DNA from 2 places in the Clostridium sp. CM039 genome. Region 2 is predicted to be linked to the other one. Evidence: predicted binding sites of a transcription regulator. Region 2 holds the regulator's gene; the other holds the start of a gene.

Region 1 (4,453 bases), 1.4 Mb from region 2:
ATTCTGTCTATTACTATCTCTATATTATGTTTCTTAGTCTTTGCGAGTTTTATTTCCTCTTCCAGAAGCTCTACAGTAGTACCATCTATCCTAGCGCGAACGAAACCATTTTTTTTAATATTTTCTATTATCTTGACATGTTCACCTTTTTTTCCCCTTATCACAGGAGATAAAATTGAAATCTTAGTTTTCTCTGGCATATCCATTATTCTATCCACCATCTGGTCTACAGTTTGCTGGGAAATCTCCTTACCACATTTAGGACAATGAGGCGTCCCTACTTTAGCATAAAGAAGTCTCAAATAATCATAAATTTCAGTTACAGTACCCACTGTGGAACGTGGATTTCTGTTAGTAGTTTTCTGATCTATAGAAATAGCAGGAGATAACCCCTCTATGTACTCAACATCTGGCTTATCCATATTACCTAAAAATTGCCTTGCATATGCAGATAATGACTCCACATACCTTCTTTGCCCCTCTGCATATAATGTATCAAAAGCAAGTGAAGATTTACCAGACCCTGACAGTCCAGTAAACACTACAAATTTATCTCTCGGTATCTCCAAATCAACATTTTTTAAATTGTGAACCTTAGCACCCTTTATAAAAATTTTATCCCTCATGTTTTCCTCCTCTGTTACAACACAATTATATATTTTTAATCTGCTTTTTGAGTTTATAAATTATATCGCGAAGCTGCGCCGCTCTTTCAAAATGTAAATCCTTAGCTACTTGCTTCATCTCATTTTCATACTTATCCATTAACTTTTTAGTTTCATCGTAATTCGCATCCATTGCAGCTTCAAGGGTTTCATATACCTCTTTATCTTCCGCAACTGTTATAGATCCGATTACTTCCCTAATATCTTTTACAATAGTGGTTGGCACTATATCATGTTCTTCATTATATTCCATCTGAATTCCTCTACGCCTTGTAGTTTCGTCCATAGCCTTTTTCATAGATTTTGTAATTTTGTCTGCATACATTATTACCTTGCTCTCTGAATTTCTTGCAGCTCTTCCTATTGTTTGAATTAATGAGGTTTCAGAACGTAAAAACCCTTCTTTATCTGCATCGAGTATTGCAACAAGAGCTACTTCTGGAATATCTAATCCTTCTCTCAAAAGATTTATACCTACTAGCACATCAAAAGTACCTAGCCTAAGATCTTGGATAATTTTCATTCTTTCTATGGTATCAATATCCGAATGTAAATATGTAATTTTCATATCCATTTCTTTAAAGTATTTAGTCAAATCTTCTGACATTTTTTTTGTAAGGGTCGTAACTAAAACTCTAAAGCCTCTTTTTATTGTTTCCTGAATGATCGCATATAAATCATCTATTTGCCCCTTAACAGGCCTTATAACTATTTCAGGATCCAATAATCCCGTAGGTCTTATTACTTGTTCTGCCACATTCTCACTATGTTCTGCTTCATAAACGTTTGGAGTTGCACTTACAAAAATCGTTTCATTCATAGTACCCTCAAACTCCTGAAAAGTTAGCGGTCTATTATCATAGGCTGACTTAAGTCTAAATCCATAATCAATTAAATTAGTCTTTCTTGATTTATCCCCACCAAACATAGCTCTAACCTGCGGAAGAGTTACATGGCTCTCATCTATAAACATTAAGAAATCCTTAGGGAAATAATGCATCAATGTTTGAGGTGCTGTTCCAGCAGCCCTGCCATCTAAAATTCTAGAATAGTTCTCTATACCAGTACAGTAACCAACCTCTCTCATCATTTCAATATCATAGTTTGTTCTTTGCTTAAGTCTTTGTGCCTCTAAAGCTTTATCCTCTGAAGTAAGCTCCTTTAACCTCTCCTCAAGCTCCTGCTCTATTTGAGCTATGCCAAGTTCCAATTTATCCTTGGATGTAGCAAAATGGGAAGCCGGAAAAATAGATACATGTTTTAGGGTTCCAATAATTTCTCCTGTAAGAGAATCAAATGATCTAATCCTTTCTATCTCATCTCCAAAAAACTCTACCCTAATTCCTTCACTTGACGATGAAGCAGGGAATATATCTATAGTGTCACCTCTCACTCTAAAGGTTCCGCGAATAAAATTAATATCATTTCTTTCATACTGTATATCTACTAACTGTCTTATTACTTCATTTCTATCCTTTTCCATGCCAACCCTTAATGACACTGTAAGTTTTTTATACTCCTCGGGGTTACCAAGTCCATATATACATGAAACCGAAGCCACCACAATAACATCGTTACGCTCTAGTAATGCCGATGTAGCTGAATGTCTTAATTTATCAATATCATCGTTAACAGATGAATCTTTTTCTATAAATGTATCCGTCTGTGCAATATAAGCCTCTGGCTGATAATAATCATAATATGAAACAAAATACTCAACACAATTATCAGGAAAAAACTCTCTAAACTCTGAGCAAAGCTGTGCTGCTAAGATCTTATTATGAGCAAGCACCAATGTAGGTTTTTGAACTCTCTCAACAATATTAGCCATGGTAAAAGTCTTACCTGACCCCGTTACTCCTTTAAGAGTTTGAAACTTTTTACCTTCTTCAATTCCGCGCACAAGACTATCAATTGCCCGTGGTTGATCTCCAGTAGGTTTAAACTTTGAATGTAACTTAAACTCATGCATAAAATCACCGCCTTGTATTCCTTCTTCTGAACATTTGTTCGTTACTTCTATTTTAACTATAAATTTTTAATATGTCAATATATCCTATACTAATTCACAAAAACTATTCACCTACTATAAATTAAAAAAATCTAAAGATTATAATTAACACCCTTCATAGTTCTTTCAACAATACTTCTTGCTAATTTACCGTTAAAAATTTTCATTAGTTGCATTTTATTCTAAATTATAAATATAGATACTATATATATATAATCACCTATTTGCATCTAGCCAAAATTAACGATTAATATTAGTTATTCTCATTAAATAATAATATACTGCATAAAAAAAATATTTTAAATGGAGGAATTGTTGTGAGTATTATGAATTCTGTAGAAAAAGGTGTAAAATCTAAAATCATGGAGACTTTAATTAATTATCTAGAAAAGAACCCAGAAAGAAATGTTGACAAAATTTTTGATACTATAAAAAAACTAATAAAAGATGAGTCTCAACTAAAACAAATAGATTTTGTCTATAGTTATTACAAGAGTAACCCACCAACACATGAATATATACAAAATATATTAACTAATACAGACACAAAGTGTCTTAAGAAATTGGTTACTAATTTCTTTGCAAATGCAAATTGGTATGCTGGTGCAAAACGCAACAAATTCTTAACTGACGAAGATACAAAAATACCATTTGTTTTGCTAATCAGTCCATCTATGAGATGTCCTTTGCACTGCGTTGGATGCTATGCATCTAATTATAGTAAAGATACTGATATTCCACCTATAGAAGTAGAGAGATTAATTAAAGAAGCAAGAGATTTGGGAATATACTGGATAATAATACTTGGGGGTGAACCTTTCTATAATGACTATCTGCTCGATATATATGAAAAATTTGATGACATGATGTTCTCCCCGTTTACTAGTGGCATTCTTATAACTGACGAAATTGCCAATAGGATACAAAAATGTTCAAATGTATTCCCAATGCTCTCGATTGAAGGCTTTGAAGAAGATACAGAATCAAGAAGAGGAAAGGGTACATTCGCAAAAGTTATACATGCTATGGATATGCTTAAAGAAAGAGGAGTTTTATTCGGAGTTTCAACATGTGTTACAAGAACTAACATAGATGATGTATTATCTGATAAGTTTACTGATATGCTAATTGAAAAAGGTTCTAAATTAAGTTGGTATTTCTTGTTTATGCCGGTAAGTTCACATCCACAGTTTGATATGATGCTTACACCAGAGCAGAGAATAAGACTTGGAAGAAGAACTAATGAAATAAGAACAACAAAACCATATTTTACAATTGATTTCTTTAATGATGCTCCATTAGTAGGGGGATGTATAGCCGGTAAATACTTCTTTCATATCAATTCGAAAGAAGACGCAGAACCATGTATATTTGCACATTTCTCAACAGTTAATTTAAAGGGAAGACCATTAATCGACGCTTTTAGGGATCCTTTCTTTAAAGAATTAAGACATAGACAGCCCTATAACAAAAATATGTTAAGGCCATGTATGATGATAGATAATACCAATGTAATAAGAGATGTATGTCAAAAGGTTGGCGCTAAACCAACTGATGCTGCTGGAGATGTTATGCTTAATGATAAAGAATTCCATGAAAATATTGACAAGGTTGCAAATGCTTTCACACCTTACGCCGATAAAGAGTGGAAGGAAACTTTTAATGAAAAAGGAAATGATGAATTATCAAAAGGTTAATTATGAACTTTCTCCTGCGTGGTTTGAAATAAGAGCTTGAAACGTGAAAGTTATCCACATTACTTTTCGCAAGCTATTCC
Region 2 (4,453 bases):
GCATCTATAAAGTCTCTATTCAAGTATTTAACCACTAAGGCTAAAGTGCTAACTATAGACCCGACAATAGATTTAGAGTCACCAAAACTTGGTAAAAGAAGTCCTGTTTTTTTAACATTAAGTGAAAGTAAGGCACTACTCGACGCTACAAGCTCTAGAGATAAGCATTCTATTCGCGACCATAGTATTATTACATTATTCTTAAATTGTGGTATCAGGCTGTCAGAACTTTGTAGTATAAATATATCCGATTTTAAAGATGATACATTATCTATTATTGGGAAAGGAAATAAAGAACGAACCATTTATTTGAATAAAGCTTCATTGAAATCAATTTATAAATATTTGCCTATTAGAAATACGAACATAGATAAAATTCATTCTGAAGATAAGGATGCCCTTTTTATAAGTGGTAAATATGGAAGAATTAATAAACGCACTGTGGAGAGAATTGTAAAAAAATATATAGGTAATGCTGGACTTAATAAAGATAAGTATACTCCTCATAAATTAAGGCATACATCTGCTACTCTTATGTATAAATATGGAAATGTAGACATTAGAAGTCTACAAGAAATATTAGGCCATGAAAATATATCTACCACCCAAATATATACTCATGTAGATAATGATAAATTAAGAAATGCGGTTAAGTCAAACCCACTTTCTGATGAATAAAAAAAAGTATATATTACTATTAATGCATTATGCGTAATATATACTTTCTAATACTTATATTTTTTTTAGTCTTATAAGCCCTGGGAATTCTTCTTGAAGTAATCCTGAGTTATCATCTTCATTTTCAAGTAGCTCTTTTGCCCCGTCTATGTCATCTATAAATTCCCAAACCTCATTGTTTTCAGGTATGAACTCATCTTTATGTAGTTTTAAAAATTCATCGCTGGCTACCACTGAGTCATAATCTTCAAGTTTTGGTAGTTCATCATTTTCATTTTCATCATTATCTACTTCTTCCGCTAAATTAATTTCAGACCTGTCACAAATATTTTCGTCTACCTCTTCTACCCCTTCAATCTCATTATCCTCAAAAACTTCATCAATTTTTATAGCTTTTACATCGTAACCTTCCATTTCTAAGCATTTACCGCAATTATTACATTTCTTATTTGAATTTAATTCACAGACTTCACATTCTCCACAACTATTACAAATTTTCTTATTATTAAATATACAATTTTTAGACATACAACACTCCAATCTATTTATTTCAAATACTTTCATAATAGACTATTATAGCAAATATATTTTCAATAATCAAACACTAACACCCCTTAATAATGACTTATGTATTCATACATAATAATATATAATTTTTTATTTTTATTAATAACTATAAAACAGAACGTAAGTTTGATGTTATTAAATTTATATGGTATAATTATACTATGAATGGGAGGCGTTTACATGTTAACTGAAAAAAAAGATAAGCAAAGTGAAATATATAACTTTATAAAGAAACAGGTACAACTAAAAGGATATCCACCTTCAGTCAGAGAAATATGTGATGGCGTAGGATTAAGATCTACTTCGACTGTTCATGGGCATTTAGCAAGACTAGAAAAAAAAGGATTTATCCGTAGAGACCCTACCAAGCCTCGTGCAATTGAATTAATAAAGGATTCTGTCATAAGAAAAGAACTTATAGATATACCTATTATAGGGAAAATCACTGCTGGCAAACCAATACTCGCAGTTGAAAATGTTGAAGATACATTTACACTTCCTTTAAATTTCACTAAAACCAATAATGAACTATTTATGCTTAAAGTTTCTGGTAGCAGCATGATTGAAGCAGGAATATTGGATAAAGACCTTGCTATAATTGAGAAAATCAATACCGCTAAAAATGGCGATATAGTTGTAGCTCTTATTGATAATGAAGCAACTATTAAAAGATTTTTCAAGGAAAAAGATCATATAAGGCTTCAGCCTGAAAATTCAACTATGTCCCCTATCATAGTTGATGACTGTGTAATTTTAGGTGTACTTGTTGGTATTTACAGAAAGTATTAAATATCCACCTTTAAAGATTTTATGTAACAAAAAAGTCCTGCAATGAATATATCAATTGCAGGATTTTTTTATTCTATTATTAAGTCATAAATATTTACTTTCTAGTTCAAATAACTCTTGAAAGTGCTATTAGTATTCCAATTTTAGCATGATCAAACGTTAATCCACCCTGTAAATATGCTATATAAGGCTCTCTTATTGGAGCGTCTGCAGATAATTCTATAGATGCTCCCTGAATAAATGCACCTGCTGCCATTATAACCTTATCTTCATATCCTGGCATGTCCCATGGTTCGCATTGAACAAAAGAATCAATGGGAGACCCCTCTTGTATACCCCTACAGAAATTAATTAACTTTTCCTTATCATTAAATTTAATTGCTTGAATTATATCACTTCTTTTATCAGTATACTTAGGAAGAACTTCAAAACCTGCAAGTTCCATAATTCTTGCACAGAAAATAGCGCCCTTCAATGCTTCCATAGCTATATGTGGTGCTATGAATAGTCCTTGATATAAAGAACGCATAACTCCAAACGTAGAACCACATTCCCCTCCTATTCCAGGAGTTGTTAGTCTGTAAGAAGCTTGTCGTACATATTCTTCTTTACCTGCAATATATCCACCTGTAGGTGCAATTCCACCACCAATATTTTTTATGAGGGATCCAGCAACTATATCTGCTCCTACATCTGTAGGCTCCGTAACATCAATAAATTCACCATAACAATTATCTACAAAACAAATAACCTTTGGATTTATAGCTTTTGCAGCGCTTATAATATCATCTATTTCAGAAATTAATAATGCTTTTCTCCAGCCATATCCAGTAGATCTTTGAATATGAATTAGCTTTATTGACTTATCTTCAATCAGTGTCTTTTTCATTAAATCAATATCAACTTTAGAGTTATCGTTTAATTCTAATTGTTTATATTTTACACCATAATCTTTTAATGAGCCTATATCCTCCTTAGCATTTATACCTATTATATTAAGAAGTGTATCATAAGGTGTTCCGCATACCGATATCATGGTATCATTAGGTCTTAAATTACCAAATAAGGACGCTCCAATTGCATGTGTTCCATTTACGAAATGCGGCCGAACGAGTGCACTCTCACAATTGAAAATTCTTGCATATACTTTATCTAATGAATCTCTCCCAATATCGCCATAACCGTATCCAGATGAATTTGTAAAATGGCATTCGCTAATTCGTTCATCTTGTAGTGCGGTCAAAACCTTAAGTTGATTAAACTCTCTTATTTCATCAAGAATTTTAAACTCATCTTGTACATCTTGTATTGCTATATCATAGAGTTTTAGCGTTTTTGAACTTATTTTATACTTCTTTTGAAGGTATTCTTTTGTTATGTCTATCATGATTCCAGGTCCCCTTTTTATTATGTATATATTATGTGTTTTAAACTTTAACTACCGTAATAATAGTAACATAAATAATACCGATGTAGAATAGTTTTATTTATATATCAATCATATTAGTATGTATTTAATTGTCTCTTTCTTTACTATTACAGCAACGCAGGTGATGATTTAACTTTTTCAATAATCTCTTCAACAGTTTCCTCTAATTCTTTTCCAACTTTTTTATACTCAATTTCAGATTTTTCATTTTGATTTTTCATAAAATACATTAACGCATAATAAGTAGGCTTAAATTTATCCTTTAGCTTAAATTCAGCTTCATTAAACATTTTAAATAAGGAATTGTATTGTTTTTTAGCCATTAGAAAAATTAAATATTCATTAATAGATTTATTATATTTATCTGTATTATTAGCTGATCTTAAAAATAAGCGAGCTTTTTCTAAGGATTCTTCTATTCGATCATTAGAAAGTAAGGTTTCAGATAAAACATAAATGGTATTAAAATCATTTTCTTTTTTTTCACTTTTGTTAATTAGTTCCTCTTTATTGCACCAGCTTTCAAAAAAACCCACAAGCCATTTCACCTGCTGTTTTTCTTTTTCTCCCCCAAACCTCATCATATACCATATGTTAAAAAATCGTTCTTTTATTTTGTACATATAATTTTTCTTATTTACAGGTGTTTTATTTATTACTCCGTTTTTTTCTAATTGATTTAACTGAGCGGATACTTCTTTACTTTGCATTCTTATTTTATCTGCTATTTCTTTTGTGGTTATGGCATCAAAGCGTAAAGCTATAACATCAACAATTTCCTGTTGCACTGGAGATAACCTATCCATTGTATGTTTATAAAGAGGTGTTACTCTATCTAGTAATGTATCTAATTGTTTAAATACGGGTCCGTTGTCAACATTTAAAATATCGAAAAGTAATGCCATGATTCTTGGCACCCCACCTGTTAACCGCCTTAAAGCTTCTATTTTCCCACTGTTACTTTTAAGTATCTCATTTATACCCTTCTTA

Evidence for each region. The regulator LexA, encoded in region 2, represses DNA repair genes until DNA is damaged. The targets are predictions, from matches to a motif close to CNAACANNTGTTNG.
Region 1: a site for LexA is predicted at 2,665-2,678, ahead of uvrB (excinuclease ABC subunit UvrB). Genes of this name have one in related genera too.

Annotation. Positions count from the first base shown of each region.
Region 1 is NZ_CM143649.1:3,523,674-3,528,126, reverse strand. It holds gene uvrA (excinuclease ABC subunit UvrA) at 1-626, opposite strand, end outside; gene uvrB (excinuclease ABC subunit UvrB) at 652-2,637, opposite strand; gene ACWJJ2_RS16550 (radical SAM protein) at 2,994-4,373, shown strand.
Region 2 is NZ_CM143649.1:838,829-843,281, forward strand. It holds gene ACWJJ2_RS03955 (tyrosine recombinase XerC) at 1-678, shown strand, start outside; gene ACWJJ2_RS03960 (hypothetical protein) at 733-1,206, opposite strand; gene lexA (transcriptional repressor LexA) at 1,426-2,034, shown strand; gene ACWJJ2_RS03970 (methionine gamma-lyase family protein) at 2,141-3,421, opposite strand; gene ACWJJ2_RS03975 (ORC-CDC6 family AAA ATPase) at 3,571-4,453, opposite strand, start outside.